DNA from 3 places in the Kutzneria sp. NPDC052558 genome. Region 2 is predicted to be linked to each of the others. Evidence: riboswitches for the same ligand, from Rfam matches in the RefSeq annotation. Region 2 holds a riboswitch; each other region holds the start of a gene.
What was found. A riboswitch is a leader RNA that binds a small molecule or an ion and turns the genes downstream of it on or off. The one in region 2 is predicted to bind glycine.
Positions count from the first base shown of each region.

Region 1: another riboswitch for glycine. It lies ahead of gcvP (aminomethyl-transferring glycine dehydrogenase); the one in region 2 lies ahead of ACIG5F_RS23635 (L-serine ammonia-lyase).
Region 3: another riboswitch for glycine. It lies ahead of gcvT (glycine cleavage system aminomethyltransferase GcvT); the one in region 2 lies ahead of ACIG5F_RS23635 (L-serine ammonia-lyase).

Region 1 is NZ_JBIUAG010000007.1:240,561-246,332, reverse strand. It holds gene ACIG5F_RS15445 (peptidylprolyl isomerase) at 50-757, shown strand; gene ACIG5F_RS15440 (MerR family transcriptional regulator) at 1,005-1,571, shown strand; glycine riboswitch at 1,686-1,786, shown strand; gene gcvP (aminomethyl-transferring glycine dehydrogenase) at 1,938-4,829, shown strand; gene ACIG5F_RS15430 (hypothetical protein) at 5,516-5,749, shown strand; gene ACIG5F_RS15425 (HD family hydrolase) at 5,762-5,772, shown strand, end outside.
Region 2 is NZ_JBIUAG010000013.1:61,517-67,288, reverse strand. It holds gene ACIG5F_RS23645 (DUF262 domain-containing protein) at 1-180, shown strand, start outside; gene ACIG5F_RS23640 (HEPN domain-containing protein) at 177-698, shown strand; gene ACIG5F_RS23635 (L-serine ammonia-lyase) at 1,275-2,648, opposite strand; glycine riboswitch at 2,783-2,875, opposite strand; gene ACIG5F_RS23630 (glycosyl hydrolase) at 2,941-4,113, shown strand; gene ACIG5F_RS23625 (alpha-L-fucosidase) at 4,238-5,772, shown strand, end outside.
Region 3 is NZ_JBIUAG010000018.1:169,973-175,744, forward strand. It holds gene ACIG5F_RS29820 (AfsR/SARP family transcriptional regulator) at 1-374, opposite strand, end outside; gene glyA (serine hydroxymethyltransferase) at 687-1,955, opposite strand; gene gcvH (glycine cleavage system protein GcvH) at 1,952-2,335, opposite strand; gene gcvT (glycine cleavage system aminomethyltransferase GcvT) at 2,350-3,450, opposite strand; glycine riboswitch at 3,574-3,668, opposite strand; gene ACIG5F_RS29840 (response regulator transcription factor) at 3,757-4,380, opposite strand; gene ACIG5F_RS29845 (hypothetical protein) at 4,651-5,319, shown strand; gene ACIG5F_RS29850 (AfsR/SARP family transcriptional regulator) at 5,422-5,772, shown strand, end outside.

The DNA.
Region 1 (5,772 bases), on a different contig from region 2:
CGACTTTCGGAGGGCGGCGGGGTCACGGCGTAGGCTCTAGGGTGTCCCGATGATCTCCAGTCGGGTTCTCGCGATCGCCGCCGCTGCCGCCGTGCTGTGCCTGTCCGGGGTCGTCTCGGCCAGCGCCGCGCCCACCGTGAACACGCTTGACGTGCCCGTGAAGCCCAAGGCCGTGCCGGCGGCGCCGGCCGACAACCCGGCCTGCGTCTACACCAAGGCGGTGCCGGCCGACAGATTCAAGGGCCTGCCCAGCTTCGACCCGGTGAAGGCGGCCAAGCCGTACACCGCGCGGCTGGTCACCGACCAGGGCCTGATCACCTTCCAGGCGCTGACCGACAAGGCGCCGTGCACCACGAACTCGTTCCGCTTCCTGGCCGAGCACAACTACTACGATCTCACGCACTGTCACCGACTGGTGACCCAGCGGATCTTCGTGCTCCAGTGCGGCGACCCGACCGGCACCGGCAGCGGCGGCCCCGGCTACTCGTTCCCGGACGAGAACCTGACCGGCGCGACGTACCCGGCGGGCACGGTCGCCATGGCCAACGCGGGGCCGAGCACGAACGGCTCCCAGTTCTTCTTCTGCACCGAGGACACCAAGCTGTCCCCGAACTACACCCCGTTCGGACGAGTGACCGGCGGCCAGGACGTGCTGCGCAAGATCGCGGCCGGCGGCGAGGACGACCAGAACAGCACCGGCGACGGCTTCCCCACCCTGCCGGTCGACATCCTGCACGTGCAGATCTCGCCCCGGTAGACACTTACTGTCAACGCTGTCATCGGTTCAGTGACACGCAGTCGTCACCGTGACGACCGCCTCCACATGACGCTTTCGCCGCTCCGCGCGTCGCGTTGACCCGTCCGATGGCCGGACTTACCGTCAGAGGGGAGTCGGCCGTGACGGTGTGAACCCCCATCGTTGCGGCCTTGTGACCGACGGTTCCCCGGAAGGAGGACCGTTGGTTCCGGTCGCCGGTCGTCAGACCGGTCGAGGGGAGGCTGTCGTGGTGGAGGGTGCGCCCGCGCACGCCGGCGCCGGTGAACAGGGAGCCCTGTTCCCGGACGCGTCGGCGCCCGACGAGCTCGTCGGCTATCGGGGGCCCGCCGCGTGCCAGATCGCCGGGATCACGTACCGGCAGCTGGACTACTGGGCGCGCACCGAGCTGGTCGCGCCGACGATCCGCAGCGCGCACGGCTCGGGCAGCCAGCGGCTGTACTCGTTCAAGGACCTGCTGGTGCTCAAGGTGGTCAAACGGCTGCTGGACACCGGCGTCTCGCTCCAGAACATCCGGGTCGCGGTGGAGCACCTGCGCCGCCGCGGCGTGGCCGACCTGGCCCGGATCACGCTGTTCAGCGACGGCACGACGGTGTACGAGTGCACCTCGCCGGAGGAGGTCGTCGACCTGCTCCAGGGCGGCCAGGGCGTGTTCGGCATCGCGGTCAGCGGGGCGATGCGGGAGATCAGCGGCACCATCCACGAGTTCCAGGCCGAGCGGGCCGACGGCGTCGAGCTGGAGCCGCAGGCCGAGGACGAGCTGACCCACCGCCGCCGGACCCGCCGGACCGGCTGAGGGGCCCTACCCCGGGCAGCCGAACGCCGCGGCCGTCGAACGTGATCGAGATGACACGCGGCGACCGAGGCTGGGTCTGGTAACCCGCCCGGGGTAAACTCGGCGGGTAGTCGCACACCCCGTGCGGGAGAGTCCGAGTCGGTGACCAGCCGGTTCGGCGCCGAAGGAGCAAATCCTCCCCGGAACCTCTCAGGCCCCAGGACCGCACGGGACAGACGCCTCTGGAAAGAGGGCGTGGGGTGACACCCGCGTCCCGCCGACGGTGCAAGCCCACCTGCGTGGGTGAAGCTCTCAGGTGCCCGTCACGGGCGGGGACAGAGGGGGAGGGCCAACGGCCCGCGCCCGCTTGCCCCGGAGGCTCAACGCATGACGACTGACCGCATTCCCCTGGCCGCGCTCGAGCACGGCACGCCCTTCGCGGACCGCCACGTCGGTCCCCGTGCCGCGGAGCTCGGCAAGATCCTGGACGTGATCGGCGTCGGCTCCCTGGAGGAGCTGGCCCAGCGGGCAGTGCCGTCGGCCATCCGCAGCGATGCCCTGGCGCTGAGCCTGCCCGACCCGGCCACCGAGACCGAGACGCTGGCCGAGCTGCGGGCGCTGGCCGCCCAGAACCGGCCGATGACCCAGATGATCGGCCTCGGCTACCACGGCACGATCACGCCCGGCGTCATCCTGCGCAACGTGCTGGAGAGCCCGGCCTGGTACACCGCCTACACGCCGTACCAGCCGGAGATCTCCCAGGGCCGCCTGGAGGCGCTGCTCAACTTCCAGACCATGGTCGGCGACCTGACCGGGCTGGACGTGGCCAACGCCTCCATGCTGGACGAGGCGACCGCCGCCGCCGAGGCGATGACCCTGGTCCGCCGGGCCGGCAAGTCGAAGTCGAACAAGTTCGTGGTCGACGCGGACACGCTGCCGCAGTCCATCGCCGTGATCGAGACCCGGGCCGAGCCGCTGGGCATCGAGGTCGTGGTGGCCGACCTGTCGCAGGGCATCGAGGGCCTCGGCCTGGGCGGCGACTTCTTCGGCGCGCTGCTGTCCTACCCGGGCGCCTCCGGCGTCATCCGCGACCACGAGTCGGTGATCGCCGAGATCCACGCCGCCGGCGCCGCCGCGGTCGTCGCGGCCGACCTGCTGGCCCTGACCCTGCTGCGGGCCCCCGGCGAGATCGGCGCGGACGTCGTGGTCGGCACCACGCAGCGGTTCGGCGTGCCGATGGGCTTCGGCGGCCCGCACGCCGGCTACATGGCCGTGCGCAAGGGTTTCGAGCGGCAGCTGCCGGGCCGGCTGGTCGGCGTGAGCGAGGACGCCGACGGCAACCGCGCCTACCGGCTGGCGTTGCAGACCCGTGAGCAGCACATCCGCCGTGAGAAGGCGACCAGCAACATCTGCACCGCGCAGGTGCTGCTGGCCGTGATCGCCTCGATGTACGCCGTCTACCACGGCCCCGACGGCCTGCGGGCGATCGCCACCCGCGCCCACCGGATGGCCACCGTGCTGGCCGCCGGCCTGTGCGAGGGCGGCGTGACCGTCGTGCACGGCGAGCTGTTCGACACCGTGCTGGCCGAGGTCGAGGGCCGGGCCGCCGAGGTCGTGGCCAAGGCCCGCGAGCTGGGCGTGAACCTGCGCCTGGTCGACGCCGACCACGTCGGCATCGCCTGCGACGAGACCACCACCCGTCAGCACCTTTCCCTGGTGTGGCAGGCGTTCGGCGTCACCGTGTCCGATGTGGACGGTCTGGACGCGGACACCGCCGACGGTATCCCGCCCGCCCTGCGCCGCACCTCCGAGTACCTGACCCACCCGGTGTTCCACCAGCACCGCTCCGAGACCGCGCTGCTGCGCTACCTGCGGGCCCTGTCCGACAAGGACGTCGCGCTGGACCGGAGCATGATCCCGCTGGGCTCGTGCACCATGAAGCTCAACGCCACCACCGAGATGGAGGCCGTGACCTGGCCCGAGTTCTCGGGGCTGCACCCGTTCGCGCCGGCCGAGGACGCGGCCGGGCTGCTGACCGTGGTCAAGGACCTGGAGCAGTGGCTGGCCGAGATCACCGGCTACGACGCGGTGTCGTTGCAGCCCAACGCCGGCAGCCAGGGCGAGTTCGCCGGTCTGCTGGCCATCCGGGCCTACCACCGGTCCCATGGCCACGGCGAGCGTGACGTCTGCCTGATCCCGGCCAGCGCGCACGGCACCAACGCCGCCAGCGCGGTGATGGCCGGCATGCGCGTTGTCGTCGTCAAGTGCGACGAGCAGGGCAACATCGACATGGACCACCTGCGGTCCACCGTCGCCGAGCACAGCGCCGACCTGGCCGCGATCATGATCACCTACCCGTCCACGCACGGCGTGTACGAGGACACCGTGCGCGAGGTCTGCGGCCTGGTGCACGACGCCGGCGGCCAGGTGTACGTGGACGGGGCCAACCTGAACGCGCTGATCGGCCTGGCCCAGTACGGAAAGTTCGGCTCCGACGTCTCGCACCTGAACCTGCACAAGACGTTCTGCATCCCGCACGGCGGCGGCGGCCCCGGCGTCGGCCCGATCGGCGTGCGGTCGCACCTCGCGCCGTTCCTGCCCAACCACCCGCTCCAGCCGGCCGCCGGCCCGGAGACCGGCGTCGGCCCGATCAGCGCCGCCCCGTGGGGCAGCGCCTCGATCCTGCCGATCTCGTGGGCGTACGTGCGGATGATGGGGGCCGACGGCCTGCGCCGGGCCACCCTGACCGCCGTGGCCGCGGCCAACTACGTGGCCCGACGGCTCGACGAGTACTTCCCGGTGCTGTACGTCGGCGAGGGCGGTTTTGTCGCCCACGAGTGCATTCTCGACCTGCGCGGCATCAGCAAGGCGACCGGCGTGACCGTGGACGACGTGGCCAAGCGGCTGGCCGACTACGGCCTGCACGCGCCGACGATGTCGTTCCCGGTGGCCGGCACGCTGATGGTGGAACCGACCGAGAGCGAGGACCTGGCCGAGCTGGATCGCTTCTGCGAAGCCATGATCGCGATTCGGCGGGAGATCGACCGGGTCGGCTCGGGCGAGTGGCCGGTGGACGACAACCCGCTGCGCAACGCCCCGCACACCGCGGCCTGCCTGACCGAGCAGGAGTGGAAGCACCCCTACACCCGGCACGAGGCCGTGTTCCCGGCCGGCGTGAACGCGCCGAAGATCTGGCCGCCGGTGCGGCGCATCGACGGCGCCAAGGGCGACCGCAACCTGGTCTGCTCCTGCCCGCCCATGGAGGCCTACCAGAACTGACCCGCCGGTCACGCCACCCGCGAGTCGCGCTCACAGACGTACGACCGGCCACGTACTCGGCGGGTCGCTGCTCGGCGTCTTCTGCTTCGCGCTGCTCACTCTTGGCTGATACCTGTCGACCGCGCGTTCGGTCTGCCGTGTGTTCGACTCACGGCAGACCGAACCGCCAGGTCCGTTATCGCCTAGCTGATCGGGTGTGCCCACTTGCTGTGTCTCTTGGGACGTAGGCGTCCCCAGCGTCAACTAGTGGAGCGTGACAGTCTGACGTCCTTCACGGATCGTCCACGTCCACGCCTCAATCGGCGGCTGGCCATGTCCCTTCCACCAATTGACTGCCCTCTCTGCCTCATCCCACAGGCGTCGTGGACCAAACTGGCGCACGACCGACTTTCCGTCGGAAAGCGGTTCGACGCGTGCCCATGACTCCGAAATCGGATCCATGAGCCAAGTCACTTCGTGATTGCGATGCTGCGTCGCGTCTTCGATTTCGTATCGACATGACGGGAGTGTGATCGCCAGCGCCCAGCGACACCGTTCGTTCGAGAGCTCCTCGGACGGGTCGACCTGGCTGTGTGAAACATACCCGACATTCGCATGGCGAAGATCAGCCAAGGGAGATTTTCGAAACACAGGCAGACGACGGGTTTATGGTGAACACAAACCCCAATCGATGGTCGGGTACACGGATGGTCGAGCATCTTCTTGGCCGCCTGCGTCCCGGCTCCGACCACGCTGACCTCAACATCCACACGCTGTGGTCGCTGATCTTGGCACGTCCCACGGTGCTTGATCATCGCCCCGAGCTGCGACGTCTGGCGCTCGGCAAGATCGACGAGCTCGAAAGTGACCCCGACCTGGCCTCCCGTGCCCGCCAGGAGTTGACTAGCGTGGCCTACGCGATCCGTCTCAGAGACCAATAAGGAAGGCTTCACATGACTTCTGA
Region 2 (5,772 bases):
GGACTAGCCGCCCGACTAACAGAGGGAGATATTCGCGACCACCCCGCGATAAGGGCAGCCAGAGAAGCTCTGATCGATGATCCGGAATTCCAAAGCGCTATTGCTCGCGCTACGGCCGACGAGGAACGCGTAAGTCGGCGCCTCAACCTTGCAAGGGCGGCGCTTCGGAACGTGCAATGAATAAGCGACTCGCGGCGCACTCCACAAGCGCAAGATGGAAGATAGGAAAGCTGCGCGATGATCTCGACGGGTTGTACGTACGAGCAGACCCTCGTTCTATCACGGACCCGGAGGTCGCTAGCGATCTCGGCCGCTACCTTTGCGTGCGAGTATCCGGATACCTAGAACAGGCCTCCGGTGTAATACTACGAGACTACTGCGAAAAAAATTCCTGGGGATTGGTCCAATCATTCGCACATTCATGGTTAGACAAGATGCCAAACCTGAGCGCAGATGCTCTAATCAAGTTCGTTAAGCGTTTTAGCAGCCAGCACGCCGGCGAGCTCGAGGTTTTTCTCTCGACCGAGGAACGCGGAACCACACTAAACGCTCTCGTAGGAATCCGCAACGACGTCGCACACGGCAAGCAACAAGGCATTTCACGCGAGCAAGCCTGGCGATATCTTGAAGTTGTGGAACAAATTGTCAATTGGCTACTTGATCAGTTCGACTCGATGAACAACGAGTCATCAGCTTGAGCGATCGGAACGAACGATTGCAGTCGTTGCCGAATCTGGCTCTATGGGATCGAGACGCGCCGCCGGCGACGGCGCGTGGTCGCCCTGGCAGGGCCGGTCACCAGGCCGTATGGCCGGAAGGGCCGCCAACGGCCCTCAGGCTTCACCGGGCCGGGCGACCCTTCCGGCCACGGCCACCCGCGCACGCCAGGGACGCCGCCGCCAGCGGCGCGCAAGCCCACAGGCTCACTCGGCAGCTGCGCCAGGCCGTGACGATCGAGCGGCCACGCGACGGCAGAGCCCACGTCGATCGATGCCCACCTATGGCTCCGCGCCAACGGCCAAGTCCCACAATGCAGTCGACGGCAGTGCCCATCCCCCGACGCCCGAGCGTGACAACGGCCGGCAGCACTGTGTCAAGGCGGGAAAGCGTGCCTTGACACGGCACCACCGGCCGCGTGATCGGCTTCGTGTCGGGATGGACGGTGGGGTCTGGGGCGGACCAAGATCAGGCCGTCTCCAGGCCGTCAGACGTCGGGCAGTGCCGAGAAGTACCGAGTACCAACGAAAGACGTCGCCGCAGTTCAGAGGCCGTGATCAGCACTCGATGACGTTCACGGCCAGGCCGCCGCGAGCCGTCTCCTTGTACTTGTCCTTCATGTCGCGGCCGGTTTCGCGCATGGTCTTGATGACCTTGTCGAGGGAGACGAAGTGGGCGCCGTCGCCGCGAAGGGCCATGCGGGCGGCGGTGATGGCCTTGATGGAGGCCAGGGCGTTGCGCTCGATGCAGGGGATCTGCACGAGGCCGCCGATGGGGTCGCAGGTGAGGCCGAGGTTGTGCTCCATGGCGATCTCGGCGGCGTTCTCGACCTGCTCGGGGGTGCCGCCGAGGACCTCGGCGAGGCCGGCGGCGGCCATGGAGCAGGCGGAGCCGACCTCGCCCTGGCAGCCGACCTCGGCGCCGGAGATGGAGGCGTTCTCCTTGAACAGCACGCCGATGGCGCCGGCGGTGAGCAGGAAGCGCACGACGCCGTCGTCGGAGGCGCCGGGTACGAAGCGGGAGTAGTAATGCAGAACGGCGGGCACGATGCCGGCGGCGCCGTTGGTGGGGGCGGTGACGACACGGCCGCCGGCAGCGTTCTCCTCGTTGACGGCCAGGGCGAACAGGGTGACCCAGTCCATGACGCGCAGCGGATCGGTGGCGAAGTGTTCGGCGGCAAGGGTTCGACGCAGATCGGCGGCGCGGCGGCGCACCTTGAGACCGCCGGGCAGGGTGCCCTCGACGGTGCAGCCCCGCTCCACGCACTCCTGCATGACGTGCCAGATGTGCAGCAGACCGGAGCGAACCTCGGCTTCGGAACGCCACGACAACTCGTTGGCCAGCATGACATCGCTGATGGACAGGCCGGATTCCCGGGTCCGGGCCAGGAGTTCGTCGCCGGAGAGGAACGGGTGGGGCAGCGGCGTCGAGTCCTGTTTGATGCGGTCGGCGCCGGTCGCGGTCTCGTCGACGATGAAGCCGCCGCCGACGGAGTAGTAGACGGCGGCGTCCAGCTCGGCGCCGTCCGACCCATAGGCGGCGAAGCTCATGCCGTTGGGGTGCAAGGGAAGCGCCTTGCGGCGGTGCATGATCAGGTCGGTGTCCTCGACGAACTCGATCTCCCGGGAGCCGCCGAGCAGCAGACGGGAGGACGACCGGATGCGGGCGACGCGGTCGTCGGCGTCGGTGGGGTCGCAGAGCTCGGGCTGCGAGCCTTCGAGACCGAGCATGACGGCCTTGGGGCTGCCGTGCCCATGGCCGGTGGCGCCGAGGGAGCCGAACAGCTCGACGTGCACGCGAGCGACGGCGTCGAACCGGCCGGCGGCGCGCAGGCGTGAGACGAACATGCCCGCGGCCCGCATCGGGCCCACGGTGTGCGAGCTGGACGGGCCGATCCCCACCGAGAAAAGATCGAAAACACTGATGGCCATGGCGGACTCCGGGGTCGTGCCGACGAGGGACGGCTCCCCCTCTGTCATGGGACCTGAGAGCTTCGCCGTCACGACCGCGACAGCTTGCACCGTGGGTGGCATGCACGACCGCGCACGCTGCTTTCCAGAGTCGCCTCGCCCGGCCGGTCTGGTTGCCTGAGAGTGTGCGGGGAGGCTTGCTCCTTCGGCGCCCCGGCATACGCCGAGGGCTCTCCCGACCGGGCTGTGTGCCGAAGGCACGCGGCCTGTGTGGAATTGTTGCCCTCACTGTAAACGACGCAGGGAGCGGCTGATGCGGTTCGGCGCCAACTACACGCCCAGCAAGCACTGGTGGCACACCTGGCTGGACTTCGAGCCGGACTCGATCCGCCGGGACCTGGACCAGCTGGCCGGCCTCGGCCTGGACCACGTGCGGGTGTTCCCGATCTGGTCGGTCTTCCAGCCCAACCGCGGCGTGGTCCGGGAGAAGGCGGTGGAGCAGCTGCTGGAGCTGGTCCGCATCGGCGCGCGAGCCGGCCTCGACGTGACGGTGGACGGCATCCAGGGCCACCTGTCCAGCTTCGACTTCTACCCCTCGTGGACGCAGACCTGGCACCACCGCAACGTCTTCACCGATCCCGACGTGCTGGAGGGCCAGATCCTGCTGCTGCGCACCCTGGCCACGGCGCTGCGCGGGGAGCCGAACTTCCTGGGCATGACGCTGGGCAACGAGATGAACAACCTGGTGGCGCACAACCCCTGCACGCCGGCCGAGGTGGACGTGTGGCTGGACCGGCTGCTGGAGACGGTCAACGCGGCGGACCCGGACCACCCGCACTGCCACTCGGCCTTCGACGACGCCTGGTACGTCGACGACCACCCGTTCACGCCGCTGGCCAGCGCGACCAAGGGCGCCATGACCACCGTGCACCCCTGGGTCTTCACGCTGAACGCCGCCCGTCGTTACGGTCCGCAGTCGACGGAGATCCATCACCTCGCCGAGTACGGCACCGAGCTGGCCCGTTCCTACGGCACGCCGGACCGGGTGATCTGGGTGCAGGAAGTGGGCGCGCCGGCCCCGCACATCCCGGTGGAGCACGCCGTGGAGTACGCCGAGCACACCATTGGCAACGTCGCTACCTGCACAAACGTCTGGGGCCTCACCTGGTGGTGCTCGCACGACGTGAGCCGGAAGTTCATCGACTACCCGGAGTTGGAGTACGGCTTGGGCCTGTTCGACGCCGACGGCAACGCGAAGCCGCTGGCCAAGGCCGTCGAGAAGGCCGTGCACGCGGAGTTGCCGAAGCCGGTGGAGCGGACGACGGCGCTGCTGTTCGACGGCAAGCGCAGCGACTCGGGCCCGGGTGGCCGCTTCTTCGAGGCCTGGATGCGGCTGGCGGCCGAGGGCCGGCGGCCGGCGATCGTCCAGGAGACGACGCCCGAGTATCTGGCCGCCCGGGGCGTGACCGAGGTCTTGACAGTGTGAGCCCAGCCACCCCAGGATCGATAGTGATCCGATGACTGACCCGCGCCAGGCCCCGGTCCGCCGCCCCTGCCCCTGATACATCGGATCTCTATGCCGCCGGGTGCCCTCGACGCTGGAGGGCTCGATGACGACCTTCCCCAGACGGACCGCCCTCGGCCTGGCCCTGGGCGCCACCGTGTTGGCCACGATGACCGGCACGGGGACCGCCTTCGCTGCGTCCAGCGCACCGAATCCGGTCCCCGTCCCACTGGACGGCCTGTTCGACAACGACGGCATCGACACCGCCACCACCCACGACGGCGACTTCGACGGCTCGGGCTACACCTTCCCGGCCGAGGGCCTGCCCACCGGCCAGGTCACGGTGGACGGCGTCCCGTTCGCGTTCCCCACCGCCGCCGGCAAGAACAACATCGTCGCGATGGGCCAGCAGATCCCGCTGCCCCAGGGCCGCTACGTCACGGCGCTGTTCCTCACCGCCTGCTCGTACGGCGCGACCGGCGGCACGGCGACCGTGCACTACGCCGACGGCAGCACCAGTGAGGCCCAGCTCGGCGGGGCCGACTGGTACTCCGGCAGCGGCCAGCTCGTCGCCCCCTTCCGCTACACGCCGGGCGGCGGCGCCGACCAGAACCCGGTGTCGATCAGCGTCTCCCAGGTCTGGATCGACCCGAACCGGGACGCGGTGGCGATCACCCTGCCGACCACCAGCCCGGCCGTCGAGGGCCGGTCCAGCCTGCACGTCTTCGCGCTCAGCCTGCAACCGGTGGCGGTCGGCAAGGCGGTGGCGTTACGCGGCACGAAGTCGACGACCAGCCTGCTCACCGACGCCGGCCCGCAGGTGGTCGAGGCGACGCTGGTCAACCTCGGCACCGAGTGGATCACCCCGCAGGACCGGCTCACGATCTCGGTGGACGTCCAGGGCGGCCGCACCGTCGCGCCGGCGACCGTGGACTGGCTCGCGCCAGGCGACGAGGCCAAGATCCGCATCGGCATCCGCAAGGACCAGAACGTGGACGATGGCACGACCGTCAGCGGCACCGTCGCGGCGAAGTCCACAAAGGACACCCTGGCCAGCGCCCAGACGCCGATTCTGTTGGGCGTGCCGGATTATCAGCCGGCCGACACGTCGCTCGGCACGCACCAGGCCCCGTACTGGTTCCAGGACGCCAAGTTCGGCATCTTCATCCACTGGGGCGTCTACTCGGTGCCGGCCTGGTCGCCGCCGGGCAAGCAGTACGCGGAGTGGTACTGGGACTGGATGCAGGACCCGGCCAACGCCGTATACGACTACCACCGCCAGACGTACGGGGAAAGCTTCGACTACGACGACTTCATCCCCCAGTTCAAGGCCGAACGCTTCGATCCCCTCGATTGGCTCAACCTGTTCGTCGAGGCCGGCGCCCGCTACTACGTGCTGACTTCCAAGCACCACGAGGGTTTCGCCCTGTGGGACTCCAAGGTCTCCGCCCGCACGGCGGCCAAGCTGGGCCCCAAACGGGACCTGGTCAAGGCCCTGTTCGACGCGTCCCGCAAGCACACTCCCCAGCTGCGCAACGGTTTGTACTTCTCGATGCCGGAGTGGTTCAACCCGGACAACCCGTGGATGGGTCACCCGCCGCGCAATCCGTACACCGGCGCGGCCGTGCCCTACACCGGTTA
Region 3 (5,772 bases), on a different contig from region 2:
ATCGCCGCCAGGTGCGATTCGAACGCCGTGAGGTCGACCTGGTCCTCGGGCAGCCGCAGCAGGTAGCCGGAGCCGGAGCTGGCCAGCACCTGGGACGGCGCGCGGTGGGTGCGGTCGGGCTCCAGCGCCCGCCGCAGGCCGGCGATGTAGGTGTGCACGCTGCCCTCGGCGCTGGCCGGCGCGTGCTCGCCCCACAGCGAGTCGATCAGCTCGGTGCGGGACACGGCCCGGCCCGCGTTGCTGGCCAGCACGGCCAGCACCGCCCGCTGGCGGGGCGCGCCCAGCTCGATCTCCTCGTCCCCGCGCCACGCGCGCACCGGTCCGAGCACCTCGACCCTGATGGTCGCGCCGGGATCGGTCGGGGGGACGGGCATCTCGCCTCCTGTTCGCGCCACCAGTGTGCGGGCCGGCCGCCTCGGGCAGCCACTCCCGGGGCGCTCAACGCGCCGGGCGGTTCGGATTGTTCCCGCCCGTCTCCGGGCCGCCTTGGCGTCGACCCGCCCGTCGTATCACACAGTGCCCGTCGGGGGAACGGTTCGGTCGTAGCGATCACGGGATCGCCACATCCGGAAGCGCTGCCCCATAAGGAAAGATGAATATGTTTCGTACCGCCGAATGCAGTGAAGGGGCCCTTCCGACGTCGACCGCCGGGCAGGGCCCCTTCACATCAAACTCTCAGCGGACGCTCAGCTGATGCTGGGGTACAACGGGAATCGTTCGGTCAGCGCGACGACGCGGGCCCGCAGCGCGGCCGCGTCGAACTCCGGCGTGAGCGCCAGCGCGATGATGTCGGCGACCTCGCGGAAGGCCTCGTCGTCGAAACCCCGCGCGGCCAGCGCCGGCGTGCCGATGCGCAGGCCCGAGGTGACCATCGGCGGCCGCGGGTCGAACGGGATCGCGTTGCGGTTCACGGTGATCCCGATGTCGTGCAAGCGGTCCTCGGCCTGCTGCCCGTCCAGTTCGGACTTGCGCAGGTCGACCAGGACCAGGTGCACCTGGGTGCCGCCGGTGAGCACGGTCGCGCCCGCGGCCACCACGTCGTCGCCCAGCAGCCGCTCGGCCAGGATGCGCGCGCCGGTCAGGGTCCGCAGCTGCCGCTCCCGGAACGACTCGCCGGCCGCCACCTTGAACGCCACGGCCTTGGCCGCGATCACGTGCTCCAGCGGACCGCCCTGCTGGCCGGGGAACACCGCCGAGTTGATCTTCTTGGCCAGCGCCTGCTCGCACAGGATGACGCCGCCGCGCGGACCGCCCAGCGTCTTGTGCGTGGTCGTGGTGACCACGTGCGCGTGCGGCACCGGGCTCGGGTGCAGCCCGGCCGCCACCAGCCCGGCGAAGTGGGCCATGTCCACCATCAGGTACGCGCCCACCGAGTCGGCGATCCGCCGGAACTCGGCGAAGTCCAGCTGCCGCGGGTACGCCGACCAGCCGGCGATGATCAGCTTCGGCCGGTGCTCGGTGGCCAGCCGCTCCACCTCGGCCATGTCCACGTGGTAGTCGGACTCGCTGACGTGGTAGGCCACCACGTCGTAGAGCTTGCCGGAGAAGTTGATCCGCATGCCGTGCGTCAGGTGCCCGCCGTGGGCCAGGTCCAGCCCGAGGATGGTGTCGCCCGGGTCCAGCAGCGCCATCATGGCCGCCGCGTTGGCCTGCGCCCCGGAGTGCGGCTGCACGTTGGCGTGCTCCGCCCCGAACAGCGCCTTGATCCGGTCGATGGCCAGCTGCTCGATCACGTCCACGTGCTCGCAGCCGCCGTAGTAGCGCCGGCCCGGATAGCCCTCGGCGTACTTGTTGGTCAGCACCGAGCCCTGGGCCTGCAACACCGCCAGCGGCGCGAAGTTCTCGCTGGCGATCATCTCCAGGGTGCCGCGCTGGCGGGCCAGCTCGGCGTCCACCGCCGCGGCGACCTCCGGGTCCAGCTCGGCCAGCGGCGCGGTCAGCTCGACCGGCGTCACTCGCCCTCCTTGATCAGCGCGCCGTACTCGTCGGCGTCCAGCAGCTCGTCGGCCGGGCCGTCCAGGCGCACGGTGAACAGCCAGCCCTCGCCGAACGGGTCGTTGTTGACCACGGCCGGGTCGTCGGTCACGGCCTGGTTGACGTCCACGACCTCGCCGGTGACCGGCGCGAACAGGTCGCTGACCGACTTGGTGGACTCCAGCTCGCCGCACGGCTCGCCGCCGGTGATGGTGGCGCCGGCCTCGGGCAGCTGGACGTAGACGATGTCGCCGAGCTGCTCGGCGGCGTACTCGGTGATGCCGACCCGGGCGATGCCGTCGGAGATCGACACCCACTCGTGCTCGGCCGTGTAGTTCAGGTGGTCAGGGACGGTGCTCATGCTCTGGAGGCCTCTCAGGACGAACGACGGTAGAACGGCAGCTCGACGACGTCGACGGGGGTGATCGTGCCCCGGATGTCGACGGCGAGCGCGGAACCGGGGACGGCGCGGTCGGCGTCGACGTAGGCCATCGCCACCGGATGGCCCAGCGTCGGCGACGGCGCGCCGCTGGTGATCTCGCCGATCCTCGCACCGTCGGCCGGGTCCACGACCGGGTACCCGTGCCGCGGCGCGCGCCGGCTCTCGGTGACCAGGCCGACCAGCTTGCGCTCGGGCGTCACGGCCGAGGCCTTGGCCAGCGCCGCGCGGCCGACGAAGTCGCTGGGCTTGTCCAGCTTGACCACCCGGCCCAGGCCCGCCGCGTACGGCGTGAGGTCGGTGGACAGCTCGTTGCCGTACAGCGGCATGCCGGCCTCCAGGCGCAGCGTGTCGCGGCACGACAGTCCACACGGGAGGACCTCGCCGGCCGCGGCCACCGCCGCCCACACCGCCTCGGCGTCGTCCGGGGCCACGAACAGCTCGAAGCCGTCCTCGCCGGTGTAGCCGGTGCGGGCCAGCAGCGCGGGCCGGCCGGCGACAGTGGTCGGGTAGGAGGCGTAGTACTTCACGGTGCCCAGGTCGGTGGGCGTCAGCGGGGCCAGCAGCGCCACCGCACGCGGGCCCTGAAGGGCGATCAGCGCGTACTCGGTGGAGGCGTCGCGCACCTCGGTGTCGAAGTCCTCGGCCCGGTCGATCAGCTCGCCGGCCACCAGGGCGGCGTTGCTGGCGTTGGCGACCACCATGTAGTCCTGCTCGCCGGTGCGGTAGACGATCAGGTCGTCGAGGATGCCGCCGTCGTCGGCGCAGATCATGGTGTAGCGGGCGCGGCCGACGCCGATGGCCGAGGCGTGCCCGACCAGCGCGTAGTCCAGGGCCTGGCCGGCCTGCGGGCCGGACAGCAGGATCTCGCCCATGTGGGTCAGGTCGAACAGGCCGGCGCCGGTGCGCACGGCGTTGTGCTCGGCCACGTCCCCGGTGTAGCGCAGCGGCATCTGCCAGCCGGCGAAGTCGGTGAACTTGGCGCCGAGCCGCTCGTGCACGTCGTGCAGCGGCGTTCGGCGGATGTCGGTGCCCATCAGGAGACCCCTCGTGTGGTGGAGTGAGCCTCCCCCTCTGTCATGGGCCTGAGAGTTTCACCGGGCCAGGCCGGCTTTCCCCTTGGGCGAGGCGCGATGGGCACGCCTGCTTTTCAGAGTCGCCTGTCCCGAGCGGTAGGGGGGCCTGAGAGATTCCGGGGAGGATTTGCTCCTTCGGCGCCTGCCCGACATCGACAGGTCTCTCCCGCACGGTATGAGCAGCGAAGATGTACTTGTGGCGGCCACCGTATGAGGAAGTGGCCGCCACGGTCAAGATTCCAGGGCTTCGCCCGGGTTCTCACCCCTTCAGATCACACCCGATCGCATGGCGTACGCCACCGCGTGCGGGCGGTTGCGCAGACCCAGCCGGTTCATGACCGCGTAGACGACGTTCTTCACGGTGCGCTCCGAGTAGGAGAGCTTGGTGGCGATCTGGGCGGTGTCCCAGCCCTCGGCCATCAGCCGCAGCACGTCGATCTCCCGCGGCGCCAGGCCGGAGGCGGTGAGGCCGTTGGGCCGCAGCACCTCCTTGTGCAGCCGCTCCACCTGCGCGAGCAGCGAACCCAGCAGCGTGGGCGGCATGTCCCCCATACCCCGCTTCGCCGCCAGCACCGCGTGCACCAGGCGCTCGCCGCTGGCCGCCGCCTTCGGCAGCACCGCGACCACGCCGCACTCCACGGCCGCCAACAGGTCGGCGTCGTGGAACCGGTCGGTGACCAGCACGATCTTCACCGGCGTCGCCTCGGCGGTCCGCCGCAGCAACCCCATCACGTCAGCGTTGACCGCGTCCGCGCACACCACGAACACCTGAGCCTCGGACAGTCTGCGTTCCGGCACCACCTGGAGCTCGGCCCGCGCCCGAAGGCAGCTGATCGCCCCGGCCAGGGTGATCGGATCGCCCGCGTGGACGGCTACCCACACTCTGTCCATGGTGTCCTCCTCGCTGTGTACCCCCAGGAACACACTCTGCAACGACCTTCTTCAGAGGATCTTCACGACGCCTCCATGTCGTAGAGAAAGTCCTGACCAGCGGTTTTGCCGAAGTCCACTCGAACGGGCTAGGCCTTCAAGGGAGAAACGTGCAGCCGATCGCCACGATCGGGCAGACTCCGCGCCTCCCGGGCCGGGAAGTTCCTGGTTGCGCGGGGACCGTCTCAAGTAGGCTGCCGGCATTCCCCCGCGCGAGCAGGAGGAGCCCTGTTGGTCGTCGAGGATGCCGCCGCCACCGTCTCCCGGACCACCGCCGAACGGGCACGACTGCCCGAACTCGCCGAGGTTCTCGCCGCCTGTGCCGGCCATCTGTCCGACGAGCTGCTCACCGCCGCCCGGTTCTGGCTGGCCGAGGGCCGGCATCTGGACGTGGCCCGGGCGGTGTCCTTCGCCGTTGTCCATCTACACGTTCCGGTGACTGCGCAGCACCACCGCGCGTTGGTCGACGCACTGGTGACGGGCGGTCATGATCCTGTCGCAGTCCGTGGCGTCGAGCCGGCCCGCTGGCCGCCGGCGCTGCCGTTCACCTTCGTCGACGGCGGCTGGTCCGGTGATGATCGGATGGATGAGGCCGCGGTCGGCGCGGTGGCCGGCTATCCCGGCGTGCACGGCATCTGGCGGGCCTGGCGGATGCCGCTGGACGGCTCGCCGTGGCCGGCCCCCAAGCGGGTCTACCTGGTGCAGGCCGGCGAGCAGGTGGACGTGGTCGCGGTGACCGCCCGGGCCCAGCGGGCGCTGGCCGCCGCCGGCGAGCCCGCCCCACAGGTCGAGGCCTACCCGGTCGGCTCCCGGCTGGCCGCCTACCAGCTCACGGTGCGCCGCAACGGGCTGCTGCTGTGGACCTGTCAGACGTCGAATGTGGACCAAATCACACCTTGACGCGTCGGGTCTGTTCCTTCTTGCGCGTGGACCAGGAAGAATGGCGGCGGGGGTACGACCCCGGCCAGACCAACCATCCGGCCGGGCTGGGGAGGATGCTGGATGTCCGACAACGGTGTCCGCGGCGCTGTGCTCCGGGTGGCCCTGCTGGGCCCGGTGCGCGGCTGGACCGGGGACCGGGAGTTGGAGCTCGGCGCGCCCATGCAGCGCGCGCTGTTCGGTCTGCTCGCGCTCAGTCCCAACCGGATGGTCGCCCGCTCGGAGCTGATCACCGCGCTGTGGGGCGAGGCGGCCCCGGCCAGCGCCGAGGGCAGCGTGCACACCTATGTGGCCGGCCTGCGCCGCGCCCTGGAGCCGAACCGGACACATCGGGCCCCGTCGACCATGCTGGTCAACGCCGGGCCCGGCTACCTGCTCCGGATGGAGCCCGAGGACCTGGACGTCACCCGGCTC